Regions from separate parts of the Vibrio panuliri genome, predicted to be linked through region 2. Evidence: predicted binding sites of a transcription regulator. Region 2 holds the regulator's gene; each other region holds the start of a gene.
What was found. Region 2 encodes PurR, which represses purine synthesis genes. Its sites were predicted from a motif close to TNANGNAAACGTTTNCNTNA; they were not measured.

Region 1 (3,597 bases), 1.0 Mb from region 2:
AACGCCAGTACGCCGACATAGTTCAAGCTTTCTGCGACAGAGGTAAACATTTGCTGAGCTTGGGCTTGTAGCTCTTGGTCAGCAATAGCCGTCGATAGGCTTAATACACCCTCTGTATGAACATTTTCAGCCAGAGGGTAGACTGCGATCGAGCCATCTCTACCACGAGCTCCGACTAATGACACTTCACGTTGAAAAGGGACAAACTCTTCGGCAACAATCGCTTGATTGTCGCTAGACGCGATACAGTCCGCCATTTGGGCCCAAATATTTTCGACATCAGCCAAATCTTTTAGACGCCATTGCCCTTTACCGTCATACCCGCCCAAGGCGCTTTTTAGCACCATTGGAATACCCACATGTTCAATCGCGACGTCAAAATCTTCTCGACTGTTGATCACTGCGTACTTCGCATTGCGAACGCCTGCGTTATCCAACAGTGCTTTTTCCAGTCGACGATCGCCCCCAGCTTTAATCGCTTCTGTTGTTGGTAGGAACTTACCACTTTGCTCACAGATATCGAGGATAGGGTGTGGAATATGTTCGAACTCAGCGGTAATCACGTCAGCATTGGCAATCGCATTGTCTAGGCCGCTGCCGAGTACAGTTTGCGTGAGTGGATGAACAATATTGCCATTGGTGACATCGTACGCGGATAGCTCGATATTAAGTGGAGCTCCCGCTAATGACATCATGCGGGCAAGTTGGCCAGAACCTAATACTAAAACGCGCATGGATTAATCCTCGGCTGGGTTTGAGTTTGCCAGTACTGTTTCTGTTTGCTCATTACGGAAGGCTTCTACTTTCGCCATCACATCTTCATCGTGTGTACCGATAATTTGCGCAGCCAGAATACCCGCGTTCGCGGCTCCAGCTTCACCAATAGCCAGTGTACCGACGGCAATGCCTTTTGGCATTTGAACGATAGAGAGAAGTGAGTCCATGCCTTTTAGCGCTCGTGATTGCACTGGCACACCAAGGACAGGCAAACTGGTAAAGGCGGCAGTCATGCCGGGTAGATGAGCGGCTCCGCCAGCACCGGCAATGATAACTTTGATACCACGCTCTTTGGCGCTGGAGGCATATTCTGCAAGCAGTTGAGGGGTGCGGTGTGCTGAAACCACTTTGGTTTCATAACTTACGCCAAATGTGTCGAGCATCTCTGCTGCAAGTTTCATGGTTGGCCAATCTGATTTTGAACCCATGATAATTCCGACTTTCATTTCAAACTCCTTCAAGCTGCCATTGAGTAACACCACTCTAATTTGTGCGCATTATACGAGTATTTTCACCTCAAGCAAACGTTTGCGCGGGGTAAAAAACGATTCGACATAATTTATCAATAAATTGCTTTAGTCAGCGCGGCAGATTGTTAGTAAACTGAGTAAAAATGTTAACATCCTATTCCTGCTAGAAGTGACTTTGGTGCTGGCGAATGCTTTCAACCCCCTGCCAAAGGTTGTTTTGCATATAAAGGGGGCTTCCCTAAGCAATGTTACCAAGCTTCAAATTATGAGGAATTGAAATGAGAAAGGAAACTTGAGTGGATAACTTTGAGCAAGCTCTTAGTGCATTACAGCAAGGTGAAGTGATCGCCTATCCGACCGAAGGTGTATTTGGTGTGGGCTGTGATCCCGATAACCCGCAAGCGATTGAAAAACTATTGACGCTAAAGCAGCGTCCGGTAGAGAAAGGGCTGATTTTAATAGCGGCTAGTTATGAGCAGCTATTACCCTACATCGATGAGTCACAACTCAATCAAGAGCAGTTGGCGACAGTGAAGGCTTCTTGGCCTGGGCCATATACTTGGATTATGCCCGCGAGCGATAAAGCTTCAAATTGGCTTTGTGGTCAGTTTGATTCGATCGCGGTGCGCGTGACCGATCATCCTTTGGTACAGAAAATCTGTCTAGCGTTTGGTAAACCACTCACATCAACAAGTGCTAATCTTACTGGTTTGCCGCCTTGTATGACGACAGAAGAGGTAGAAGCACAACTGGGCGATAAATTAGTGGCTATTTTACGCGGCGAAACCAGTGGACGAGATAAACCGAGTGAAATTCGCGACGCAAGAACATTGCAAGTGTTACGCCAAGGATAATCAACATATAGGAAGCCAATATGCCAACTTCAATCGATAAGCAAGCAGTAAAGCACTTCTTAATGGCGTTGCAAGATGAGATTTGTCGCCAGTTAGAACAGGCTGATGGAAAAGCCAAATTTGAACAAGATGCTTGGCAGCGCGAGCCTGGAGAGCGGCTTGCTGGTGGAGGTCGAACTCGAGTGATGACCAATGGCGCTGTATTTGAGCAGGGTGGGGTCAATTTTTCTCATGTCAGCGGACAGGAGATGCCAGCTTCGGCTACCGCTCACCGACCAGAACTTGCGGGGCGCAGTTTTGAAGCGATGGGGGTCTCGTTGGTGATGCATCCTCACAACCCATATGTGCCAACTTCGCATGCAAATGTTCGCTTTTTTATTGCCGAGAAAGAGGGCGAGGCGCCAATTTGGTGGTTTGGCGGTGGTTTTGACCTAACACCGTTTTATCCGTTCGAAGAAGATTGTGGTTACTGGCATAGCACCGCAAGAGAAATTTGTGCGCCATTTGGTGATGACGTCTATGCCGAGCATAAAGCGTGGTGTGATAAATACTTCTATTTGCCTCATCGTAACGAGACTCGAGGCGTTGGCGGTCTATTCTTTGATGACTTAAACAAGTGGGAGTTCGACAAGTGCTTTGCCTATATAAAAGCGGTTGGTGAAGGCTACACTCAAGCCTATCTTCCAATTGTTGAGCGCCGCAAAATGACCGCTTATGGTGTGCGCGAGCGACAGTTTCAGTTATACCGTCGTGGTCGCTATGTTGAGTTTAACTTGGTTTTTGACCGAGGAACGTTGTTTGGCCTGCAAAGTGGTGGGCGGACTGAATCTATCCTAATGTCTATGCCTCCAATGGCTCGTTGGGAATACGGTTATCAGCCGGAGCCGGGTTCTGCTGAAGCCGAGCTTTATGAGCACTACCTAAAACCAAGAGAGTGGTAAAATACTTCCCGCGTGATTTAGATAATGATAGGGTCATTAAATGACCCTATTTTGTTACTGGTAATAAGGATATGACGCAGCAAATTGATCGTTATGCCGTCTTTGGCAACCCAATTGGACACAGTAAATCCCCGTTTATTCATACGCTATTCGCACGCCAAACGAATCAACCGTTAAGCTACAGCGCTGAGCTTGCGGCTGTTGATGGTTTTGAACAAGCAGCGAAAGCATTCTTTTCTCAAGGTGGACGTGGCTGCAACATTACTATGCCGTTTAAAGAGGACGCGTACCAATTTGCCGATCGTTTGACGCAGCGAGCTGAGTTGGCTGGTGCGGTCAATACACTTAAAAAACTCGATGATGGCATTATTTTGGGTGATAACACCGATGGTGCAGGGCTGGTGTTGGATCTGCAGAATTATCAAGTTCCTTTGGAGAATGCGCGGATTCTTATTATTGGTGCAGGCGGTGCGGCGCGAGGTGTGATTCAGCCGCTATTAGAGCTAAAGCCACAACAAATCGTTATTACCAATCGAACGTTTAGTAAAGCAGAGC
Region 2 (3,597 bases):
GTTCTTTTGATCAACAACGCTACCTGCATTACGAGCAGCAGAAATGCGCCACAACAGGTTCTTCACGCGCACTAGCAGTTCGCGAAGTTCAAACGGTTTGGTTACGTAATCATCTGCGCCCATTTCGAGACCGACGATTTTATCAATGCTATCCGTGCGTCCTGTTACCAGGATAATTCCAATGTCCGATTGACTACGCAGTTCGCGCGTTAGCATCAGACCATCTTCACCAGGAAGATTGATGTCTAACATAACTAAGTCGATCGAATGATTTTGTAGTGTGTCGCGCATCTGCTCGCCGCTCTCAGCTTCGCTGACCGTGTAACCTTCATTTTGAAAGTAGCCAACTAGCTTGCTGCGAGTGACCGCGTCGTCTTCTACTACTAATACGTGATAGCTCATCTAAACCACTTAATTTACATTGGGAATTAATTTCAACAGTATTCTATTCATAAACCGTAACATTTCTAGTATTTGTTATATTAAAATCAAGAAAGATGATTTTTTATTGATTCAAGACAAACCTAGCCCACCTGTTAACAATATTCCATTTTCTATCCCATTTTTTCACAATACACGTTATCGCTATTCATGTTTGTTCGCTAAAATATTAATAGTACTGAAACTTGGAGCATTGTTAGATGCAAGAATTAAAAGCGTTTAATGAAAAACGTGCAGAGATTTACTGGTGGTTTTCGAGTCTGTTCGCAAGAGAACTGACTGAAACAGAGCTTGCACAATATCAAAGCCCTGAAATCCGCGGCTTTCTTGCTGGTCTAGGTGAAAACCCAACCCTAAAACCTGCGGTTGACCGATTGGTGGACGCGCTCAATAGACAAATGGATCGCGAAGATGGTCAACTAGAGCTTGCAGCGGATTTTTGTGACTTGTTCTTAAAATCAGACAAAGAGTCTGCACTACCGTACGCCTCTATGTATGTGGGTACGACAGGCCTATTGCATGATGAACCCGCAAACCAAATGCAAGATCTACTGACTCAGCATGGTGTGGCGGTAAATCAGGACTTAAATGAGCCTGCTGACCATATCGCAATTGAACTTGATCTGTTGGGCAATATGATTATTCGCTCAAATGAGTTGGAGCAAGAGCGCCACCTCAATGATGCGTTGATCGAGCAAGAAGCGTTTATTCGTCAGCACATTCTAAATTGGGTGCCAAAGTTCACAGCGAAAAGTCAAACACTCGACGCTTTTGGTTTTTACTCTTCTGTGGCCTCACTGCTGGTGGCATTCCTTGAATTGGATTGCGCCTATTTAGTGGGTGAAGAGGAATAACACCCCTTCTCATAAAATGAGAGCGGGTTTTTCGTTTGCTACTGGCGGCGATGCGGTCTAAAATCGAAGCCGCAAACGATAAAAAGACCAAACAAGTACAAACCGCTGTAAAAAAGCGGTTTTTGTATTTCTATTACTTTCTGCCAGTTTTATTCAAAAATGTGAATAGCCATGTGGCAGCTATAGAAAGGATCATACCTTATGGCCACTATTAAAGATGTTGCTCGCCTTGCCGGCGTATCAACCACGACAGTCTCACACGTTATTAACAAAACGCGTTTTGTTGCGGAAGCAACTCAAGAGCGCGTGATGGAAGCCGTCACTGAACTAAACTACGCGCCAAGCGCTGTTGCGCGTAGCTTAAAGTGCAACAGTACCCGCACAATTGGTATGTTGGTGACGCAATCAACTAACCTATTCTTTTCTGAAGTCATCGATGGTGTAGAAAGCTACTGCTACCGCCAAGGTTACACACTTATCCTATGTAATACCGGTGGTATCTACGAAAAGCAACGCGATTACATTCGCATGCTCGCTGAAAAACGCGTCGATGGTATTTTGGTGATGTGTTCTGACCTAACAGAAGAACTGAGTGAAATGCTGGACCGCCACAAAGACATTCCAAAAGTAGTTATGGATTGGGGTCCGGAGAGTTCTCAAGCGGATAAGATCATCGATAACTCGGAAGAAGGTGGCTATCTTGCTACCAAATACCTAATCGATCATGGTCACAAAGACATCGCTTGTCTAAGCGGTCACTTTGAAAAAGCAGCCTGTCAGGAACGAATTCAAGGCTTCAAGCGCGCGATGAATGAAGCGAACTTGGCAGTAAATGAAGATTGGATCTTAGAAGGTAACTTCGAGTGTGATACTGCTGTGCTAGCGGCAGATAAAATCGCAGCGATGGATAAACGCCCAACAGCAATTTTCTGTTTCAATGACACCATGGCCCTTGGTCTAATGAGTCGTCTGCAACAGAAAGGTATCCGTATTCCTGAAGATATGTCTGTGATTGGTTATGACAATATCGAGCTTGCTGAGTACTTCTCGCCACCACTGACAACGGTTCACCAACCTAAACGTCGTGTTGGTAAAAATGCCTTCGAAATCTTACTTGAACGCATTAAAGACAAAGAGCATGACAAACGCGTATTTGAAATGCATCCAGAAATCGTTGAACGCTCTACGGTAACCAAATTACCTTAACTCAATGATTATTATAACAATAGCCGATGTGAGATTAGTCGGCTATTGTGACTCCTACCCAACTTAATTCTTGCATTAAGATCACAATTCTTTCATAGTATGGTGATACTTTGAAACAGAAGTATTTAATCTTTAGCAAGGCAAATTAAGTCACGCACAGGGCAAACCATTCTGAAAAGATGGGACGCAAAGCTTCCGGCCTAAACTTTTATGCACAGCATAAGACGTATGGTAGCGGGGTTGCCGATGGTAGAAATGCGCGCGTTAACGGATTATTCTCCTATTTCCTGCATAACTGCTAATCTTTCGGACCTGATTTGGTGGCGTATTGACATACACATACACCGAGAAAGTACTGAATGGACAAACCAATTCTTAAAGACTCGATGAGGCTCTTTGAGCCGCTAGGTCGTATTAAATCTCGCTCTATGTTTGGTGGGTTTGGGATTTTTGCAGACGAAACTATGTTTGCGTTAGTTGTAAATAATAAGCTTCATATTCGAGCAGACAGCATTCTCGCCAAGCAGTTTAAACAACAAGGATTCGAGCCGTACGTGTACCACAAACGTGGGTTTCCTGTTGTCACTAAATACTTCGCTCTGAGTGAAGATTTGTACAGTAATAGCACCAAAACGCTTGAGATTGCACGTGAAGCACACGCACAAGCTCAAGTTGAGAAATCAGCGCAAGCTGAAACAAAACCAACTCGCATTAAAGATTTACCGAACCTTCGCTTAGCGACTGAGCGAATGCTGAAGAAAGCCGGTATCGATAATGTTGAGCAATTGCAGCAAGCGGGCTCTGTAGAGGCTTATAAAGCGATTCGCGAAACTCACTCTAGTGATGTTAGCCTAGAGCTGTTGTGGTCTCTTGAAGGCGCAATTAAAGGGACACACTGGTCAGTGGTACCCCAAGAGCGCAGAGATGAGCTACTCTCTCGACTTCAATAAACACTAGCCAGCGAATTTCGCTGGCTTTTTTTATGAAAGTTTTTCTTCACTTTAAGGTTCTTATCTACCAACAGAGACAAGATTCCCCCAACAGCTAAACTAAGAATAAGCGGACGCAAAAAAGGGAAAGGAGAGCGAAGATGAAC
Region 3 (3,597 bases), on a different replicon from region 2:
CTTCAAACATGGCCCTATTCATCTCACAAAAGGTGATGTGTTCTATCTTGATGGTTTGCTGGGCGATCACGATGGTTACCTACAAAGAGTAGGACTTGATTACCCTGAGCTTATCGATGATCTCAAAGTAGACGATGTACTACTACTCGATGACGGTCGCGTGCAATTACGCGTAATTGAGGTAGCAAGAGAGCAACGTTGGGTAAAAACTAAAGCGCTCAACAATGGCAAACTATCTGACCGCAAAGGAATCAACCTTCTAGGCGGCGGTTTATCAGCGCCAGCGCTAACCGAAAAAGACAAAGCGGATATCTTAACTGCTGCAAAAATCCAAGCGGACTTTGTTGCAGTCTCGTTCCCTCGCAATAGCCGCGATATTGCTTATGCAAGACAATTGGTTCAGCAAGCAGGCAGCGACGCACACATCATCGCCAAAGTCGAACGAGCGGAAGTGGTGGCAAGCGAACTAGCCATGGACGAGGTGATTCAAGCCTCTGATGCGATCATGGTGGCGCGAGGCGACTTAGGCGTTGAAATCGGTGATGCTCGCTTGGCATTCGCACAGAAGAAACTGATCGAACGTGCACAATTCCATGGAAAACCCGTGATTACTGCGACCCAAATGATGGAGTCGATGATTGATAACCCTCTACCCACTCGCGCTGAAGTATTAGATGTTGCCAACGCAATCATTGACGGTACCGATGCCGTAATGCTGTCTGCGGAGTCGGCAGCAGGAGCCTACCCACTTGAATCCGTTCAAGCGATGGTGCGTATTGCTCAGGGCGCGGAAGCGGACTTAGAGTGTAAGCATAACTGCTGGGATGAACTGCAACACTTATGTTCTGAGCCGGGCAAAAGCTTTGCGCTCTCTTCTATGATTTCTGCATCCAAAGTACACAAAGACCTTGGCGTGGCCATTTTAACCCAACACGGCGAAACACCAAGACTGATGTCTCGTTGTCAAAGCAAAGCGCAGATTTGGGCGCTAAGCGACCAGCCTCGCTTGCTGGCAAAACTGGCGCTACTGCGAGGTGTTACGCCCGTTTACTTTAGCTCAAGCCAAGTAAACTCGAACGAGCTACCAAATTCGGTTGCCCAATGTTTACAAAACCATACTCATTTGGCGAAAGTCAGCTCGCTGCTGATCACCCAACTTGAGTCGTTAGAAGGCAGTGGTGACGTTAACGTTTGTCGTTTGTTGAAGCTACAAGACAACCAAACACATTTGAAAACTGAGCGAGAAATTGCCGCTTAGTTGCTCATGTTGTTGTTATTCCATTTATACCCAAACAACTTGGAGATGCAGGTAGGCGCCAAAGGAACAAAACCTCAGAGCAGAGATGTACTTTGTGATGAGGTTTGAGAGTGCCAGTCAACACCGCCACAGCTTCTATTGGAACGGGTATTGTTATCGTTTATCCCACAACAAAAAAACTCCCCCTTTTTGTGCTCCACAGGGATTTGGCCTGCCTTCGGGCAGGTCCTTTTTAATTCCACTCCAAAGGCGTTTTTGACTTGTATAAAATGCCATTCGCGAGCATAGTAACCTTCCCTTTTGGACAATGTGCTACAAACTAATCCTTTACAAAGCACTTTTTGACGCTATTATTCTTGCGCAAACGTTTGCTTGTCCATTTTTTTTGCATAATTGAGGGTTTTATGCTGTCGGATATTGATATTTGCCGTACTACATCATTGTCATCAATTCATGACATCGCACTTCGTGCAGGCTTATTGCCTGAAGAGTTTCACAGTCAAGGAAAACACAAAGCTAAGGTTTCACTCAATTGCCTAAAACGTCTAAGTAAAAAAGCGAGTGGAAAATTAGTTGTGGTCACAGCGATTACACCCACGCCACTTGGCGAAGGAAAAACAGTCACCACCGTCGGGCTTGCTCAGGGAATCGCGCAACTTAGCCATTCTGTCATGGCTTGTATCCGCCAACCGTCTATGGGTCCAGTATTCGGCGTAAAAGGTGGAGCCGCTGGTGGAGGCTACTCACAAGTCGCACCAATGGAAGAGCTAAACTTACACCTCACTGGTGATATTCATGCCGTCACCGCAGCACACAATTTGGCAGCAGCAGCAATCGACGCACGCATTTACCACGAGCAACGCAATGGCTACGAAGACTTTACCGCACGCAGCGGCTTAAAAGCACTCAAAATTGATCCAAAGCGCGTAGTGTGGAAACGCGTCATGGACCATAACGACCGAGCATTACGTATGGTTACCGTTGGTCAGAACGACTTAGGCAAAACAATTAACGGTTTTGAACGTCAAGATGGTTTCGACATTTCCGCGGCTTCTGAATTAATGGCGATACTCGCGCTATCATCAGACCTTAAAGACCTGCGCCAACGTATCGGCCGAGTGGTCGTCGCCTACTCAATGGAAGGTGAACCAATCACAGCCGAAGATCTTCAAGTCGCAGGCGCAATGGCGGTTAGCATGCGTGATGCCATCGAACCAACCCTAATGCAAACCCTCGAAGGGGTTCCTACCCTGATCCACGCAGGTCCATTTGCCAATATCGCCCACGGTAACTCTTCAATCATTGCCGATAACATCGCCACTCATCTTGCTGACTACACCGTAACCGAAGGTGGGTTTGGCTCAGATATGGGCTTTGAAAAAGCCTGTAATATCAAAGCGCAAGTGTCTGGAAAAGCGCCAGATTGTGCGGTGATTGTTGCGACACTACGCGGCCTAAAAGCCAATTCAGGCTTGTATGATCTTAAACCGGGCCAAGCGATCCCTGATTCACTTTTCGAAGATGATGAAAAAGCGCTTGAAGCCGGTTTTGCCAACTTAAAATGGCACATAGAAAATGTCGCAAAGTATGGCGTGCCTGCCGTTGTTGCGATTAATCGCTTCCCACAAGATAGTGAAAAAGAGTTAGCCCAACTAAAGGCGATGGTAGAAGCGTTGCCAAATAACGTCGAAGTGGCGCTAAGCGAGGGCTTTTCTAAAGGTGGAGAAGGCACACTAGAACTCGCAAGTAAGGTAATTAAACAGTGTGAGCACGAGAGTCAGTTCACACCGCTTTACACCTTCTCTCAGACCACCGAAGAAAAACTGATGGCGGTTGCAGAAGTAGGCTACGGCGCTTCAAGCGTCACGCTGAGCTATCAAGCAAGAAATCAACTTGAAGAGTACCAAAAACAAGGCTTCGATAACCTTGCCGTTTGCCTCGCGAAAACCCCGCTTTCGATTTCAACCGAGGGAAGCCTCAAAGGTGCACCAAGTCAGTTTAACGTTCCGATTCGTGAGCTTAAGCTGTGTGCTGGTGCCGGCTTTATTTACGCCTTATGCGGCAATGTGATGACCATGCCTGGTTTACCCGAAAAACCAGCGTTTATGAACTTAGATTTAGACGATGATGGAAATATCATCGGTTTAAGTTAACGCCACTTATCTGGGTTTAAGCCAAGTGCATCGCTTGGCTTAGACCTTTCACTCGCTGATTTTCTGGCATTTAATAAAGATAAAGTTTGGATTCTTGGTTAGATGCTCAAAACGCTCTGGATCTATTTGCTCTACCTCTGCTGAAACCTTACCTTCTGAAAGCTCCGTGATAACCATACCATTCTG
Region 4 (3,597 bases), 1.2 Mb from region 2:
AGGAAAAGAGGCGCCACTCGCAGAGGGCTTCTACAAAGACCAGTTCCGCGTACTCAACCTTGGTGGCGAAGAATGGCTACTTGCCATTGGTGTTAACGGCCAAGTTATCGCCGTAGAGAAAGAGTCTAAGACCGTTATTGCGATGATGGGCAACTATAACCTGCCAAGTGATGCACGTTGGGCTGTTGATGTTCTACACATGGCCATCCCAACAATCAAAGCAAACATTAAATAACCAGATTAATCCAGCAAGCCAGCGATGCGAATTTAGATGCTTCGCTGGCTTACATCCGAAAAATAGAGATGAACTTGATTTTACTCATCGGTAAACCCACCCCAGTTGAGATTTGACTATGAAAAAAACACTTCTAGCCACAGCCATTGCCCTAACCGCCGCATTCAGTGCCCATGCAGTCACCTTTAATCAACCAGATCAAGATTACATTGCAGCAGCAGAAACGATTGGTATGACAGGAGAAAACTGGGATGCACCTGAGTACGTCTCTGCTTCCATGCCACATGTTTACAAGTTTGCCCATAGCTACACACTACACAAAGGCGATTACGTTCTTGACCTTAAAAAGAGTGCTAAGCCGCTCAACCTTGATAAGGTAATCATTCAAGACTACGATGGTCCAATCTCCGCCACTCAGTTCCTAATGAATCGTTTCCAAAACCACAACGCCGTTATTCTAAAAGATGGAGAAATCGTCCACGAGCACTACAGCAACGGTCTGAATGAGTTCTCTCCACATCTAGGTATGTCGGTATCTAAGTCTTTTACAGCAATGTCCGCAGCGATTGCTGTCGGCAAAGGGTTACTTAACTGGGAAGATAAAGCGATCCAATACGTGCCAGAACTAAAAGGGACAGCATTTGAAACTGCAACCGTTCAAGAAATATCCGATATGCGTACCGCTGTCGTACTAGCCGCTGGCACGGCTGAAAAGTATTGGGATACACGCTTATCTGAAGCGCAGGGCTATTATGGTCAGGAAATGTCAGCCAAATATCCAGGCGGTACGATGGACTTTTTCCCATTGATCACAGAACGCCAAGACTACGCTATGGGTGAGAAGTACGACTATCAGGACGTCAATAGTGAGTTATTAGGCCTAATCGTTGATCGAGCAACGGGTAAATCATTCACTCACATTCTAGAGCAAGATCTACTGCAAAAAGTTGGCGTCGCCGCAGATGCCTACTTTATGTCTGATAAGCATGGTCTAGGTATGGGCTCTACTGGTATGAACATGCCAACTAAAGACCTCGCACGTGTTGGTCTTCTGTTTCTCAACCAAGGTAAAAACGAAAAAGGTGAACAAGTACTGCCGGCTAAATTCGTTCAAGATCTATGGGAAGGCAACGACGCAGTTCGCAGCGCATGGCAAAAAGGTAAAGAATCTGGCCTAGCTGATGGTTATTACAAAGACCAGTTCCGTATGCTAGAGATCGGTGGCAAGCGCTATCTTGCGATGGTGGGGGTGAACGGCCAAATGTGTGTCATGAACAAAGAAGCAAACTCGGTTATTGCTCTAAATGGCGCATACCCAATGGCTGAAACACCACGCTTTGCTGTAATGCAGTTCCACCAATTCGTACCAGCGATTGTTGAAGCACTGAGTCAGTAAGAAGTCCCAAGCAAAGGTTAGAGATAGCTCTTAAAAAGCAAAAGCCCCGACAACTCATTGAGTTATCGGGGCCTTCTTAAATAAATGGCACGCCCTGTAGGATTCGAACCTACGACCACATCCTTAGAAGGGACGTGCTCTATCCAGCTGAGCTAAGGGCGCGCTACAGGGACAGGATTATACGAGTTAGAGCGGCTAAAACAAGGGCTTTTACTAACATTCTGATCTGAATGCTTAAAAAAAGTGCACCAGCCGCGTTATTGTTTAAAATCACCACGAAGCAAACGTTTGCTTATAGATGTTCGTCAAATTTTTTGCGACAATGCACCGCGTATTTCTCGCCATTCAATAGTGAAGGAAAGTCATGACAGCTCAAAACATAGATGGGACGTTAATATCGCAAACAGTGCGATCTGAAGTTGCAGCACGAGTAAAAGCGCGCAAGGAAGCCGGCTTACGTGCGCCGGGCTTGGCTGTAGTGCTCGTGGGTGAAGACCCTGCATCGCAAGTTTACGTAGGTAGCAAGCGTAGAGCGTGTGAAGAAGTTGGCTTTGTCTCTAAATCATTCGACATGCCCGCTTCTACCTCAGAAGAAGAACTACTTAGCCTAATCGACGAACTGAATGGCGATGCTGAGATTGACGGTATTCTTGTACAGTTACCACTACCAGCCGGTATTGATACCACTCACGTCTTAGAACGAATCCACCCAGAGAAAGATGTGGATGGTTTCCACCCATACAATGTGGGACGCCTTGCACAGCGTATTCCTAAACTGCGCTCATGTACGCCTAAAGGTATCATTACACTGCTAGACCGTTACAACATCAACCTACGTGGTAAACACGCGGTGATCGTTGGCGCTTCAAATATTGTCGGTCGTCCAATGACACTAGAGCTACTGCTTGCTGGTTGTACAACCACAACATGCCACCGCTTTACGAAAGATTTAGAAGGTCATGTTCGCCAAGCTGACGTCGTGGTTGTAGCCGTTGGTAAACCAAACTTTATTCCTGGAGAGTGGATTAAAAAAGGTGCCGTTGTGGTCGATGTGGGCATTAACCGCCTCGATACTGGCAAGTTGGTTGGCGACGTTGAATATGATAAAGCCAAAGAAAATGCGAGCTTTATTACGCCTGTACCTGGCGGTGTGGGGCCGATGACCGTTGCAAGCCTGATTGAGAATACTATGTTGGCTTGCGAGCAGTTCCATACTGAGAAGTAACAAACGGCAACACTGGCTAAAAAACCAAAGGGCTGACGATAACTGTCAGCCCTTTTTTATTTCCATTTGCTAATAGTATTAGCTTTACGTTGTCATCCTCAAGAGGGAGGTACGACCGAGTTGGGGATCTCTAGTTTCACGCAACGAAAACCAGATTCCCTACTCGCGCTACGCGCTCTATGGAATGACAGAAATAAGGAACGATGAAAGCCAAGTTCCCTACTCGCACTCTTTTGCTCTTAAAGACTCAGAATGACACCCGCTAGAGATGCACTCATTAGGTTTGCCATTACACCCGCTGCAATTGCGCGGAAGCCAAACTTAGAAATAAAAGTACGTTTCTCTGGCACTAAGCTACCTAGACCACCAATCAGCATTGCCATACTTGAGATGTTGGCAAAACCACACAGTGCAAAAGTCACAATCGCTTGTGAGTGCGCGCTAAGCAATGGCTTGGCTTCAATTAGCTGAATAAATGCCACAAACTCGTTCACGACAATCTTGTTACCAATCAATGCACCAGCAATCGTAGCTTCACTCCAAGGCACACCAAGCAACCAGGCAACAGGCGCAAATAGGTAGCCAAGGATCAGCTCGAAGCTCAGCTCAATACCAAATAGCCCACCAGCCCAACCAAGTAGACCATTCAGCAGTGCAATCACACTCACAAAAGCCAACAAAGTCGCACCAACAGCAGCAGCAATACGTAGGCCTGACATCGCACCGTCCGCTAACGCTTCT

Region 1: a site for PurR is predicted at 1,294-1,313, ahead of purE (5-(carboxyamino)imidazole ribonucleotide mutase). Genes of this name have one in related genera too.
Region 3: a site for PurR is predicted at 1,615-1,634, ahead of GZK95_RS17450 (formate--tetrahydrofolate ligase). Genes of this name have one in related genera too.
Region 4: a site for PurR is predicted at 1,908-1,927, ahead of folD (bifunctional methylenetetrahydrofolate dehydrogenase/methenyltetrahydrofolate cyclohydrolase FolD). Genes of this name have one in related genera too.

The regions. Positions count from the first base shown of each region.
Region 1 is NZ_AP019654.1:51,857-55,453, forward strand. Features, by position in the region: gene GZK95_RS00235 (5-(carboxyamino)imidazole ribonucleotide synthase) at 1-734, opposite strand, end outside; gene purE (5-(carboxyamino)imidazole ribonucleotide mutase) at 738-1,223, opposite strand; gene GZK95_RS00245 (L-threonylcarbamoyladenylate synthase) at 1,544-2,101, shown strand; gene hemF (oxygen-dependent coproporphyrinogen oxidase) at 2,122-3,042, shown strand; gene aroE (shikimate dehydrogenase) at 3,114-3,597, shown strand, end outside.
Region 2 is NZ_AP019654.1:1,047,439-1,051,035, reverse strand. Features, by position in the region: gene torR (two-component system response regulator TorR) at 1-402, opposite strand, end outside; gene torD (molecular chaperone TorD) at 642-1,295, shown strand; gene purR (HTH-type transcriptional repressor PurR) at 1,497-2,501, shown strand; cyclic di-GMP riboswitch class I at 2,652-2,749, shown strand; gene GZK95_RS04795 (TfoX/Sxy family DNA transformation protein) at 2,861-3,451, shown strand; gene GZK95_RS04790 (TVP38/TMEM64 family protein) at 3,592-3,597, shown strand, end outside.
Region 3 is NZ_AP019655.1:588,750-592,346, reverse strand. Features, by position in the region: gene pyk (pyruvate kinase) at 1-1,258, shown strand, start outside; gene GZK95_RS17450 (formate--tetrahydrofolate ligase) at 1,663-3,411, shown strand; gene GZK95_RS17445 (class I SAM-dependent methyltransferase) at 3,460-3,597, opposite strand, start outside.
Region 4 is NZ_AP019654.1:2,287,006-2,290,602, forward strand. Features, by position in the region: gene GZK95_RS10315 (serine hydrolase domain-containing protein) at 1-235, shown strand, start outside; gene GZK95_RS10320 (serine hydrolase domain-containing protein) at 354-1,631, shown strand; tRNA gene GZK95_RS10325 (tRNA-Arg) at 1,717-1,793, opposite strand; gene folD (bifunctional methylenetetrahydrofolate dehydrogenase/methenyltetrahydrofolate cyclohydrolase FolD) at 1,996-2,856, shown strand; gene GZK95_RS10335 (NupC/NupG family nucleoside CNT transporter) at 3,096-3,597, opposite strand, start outside.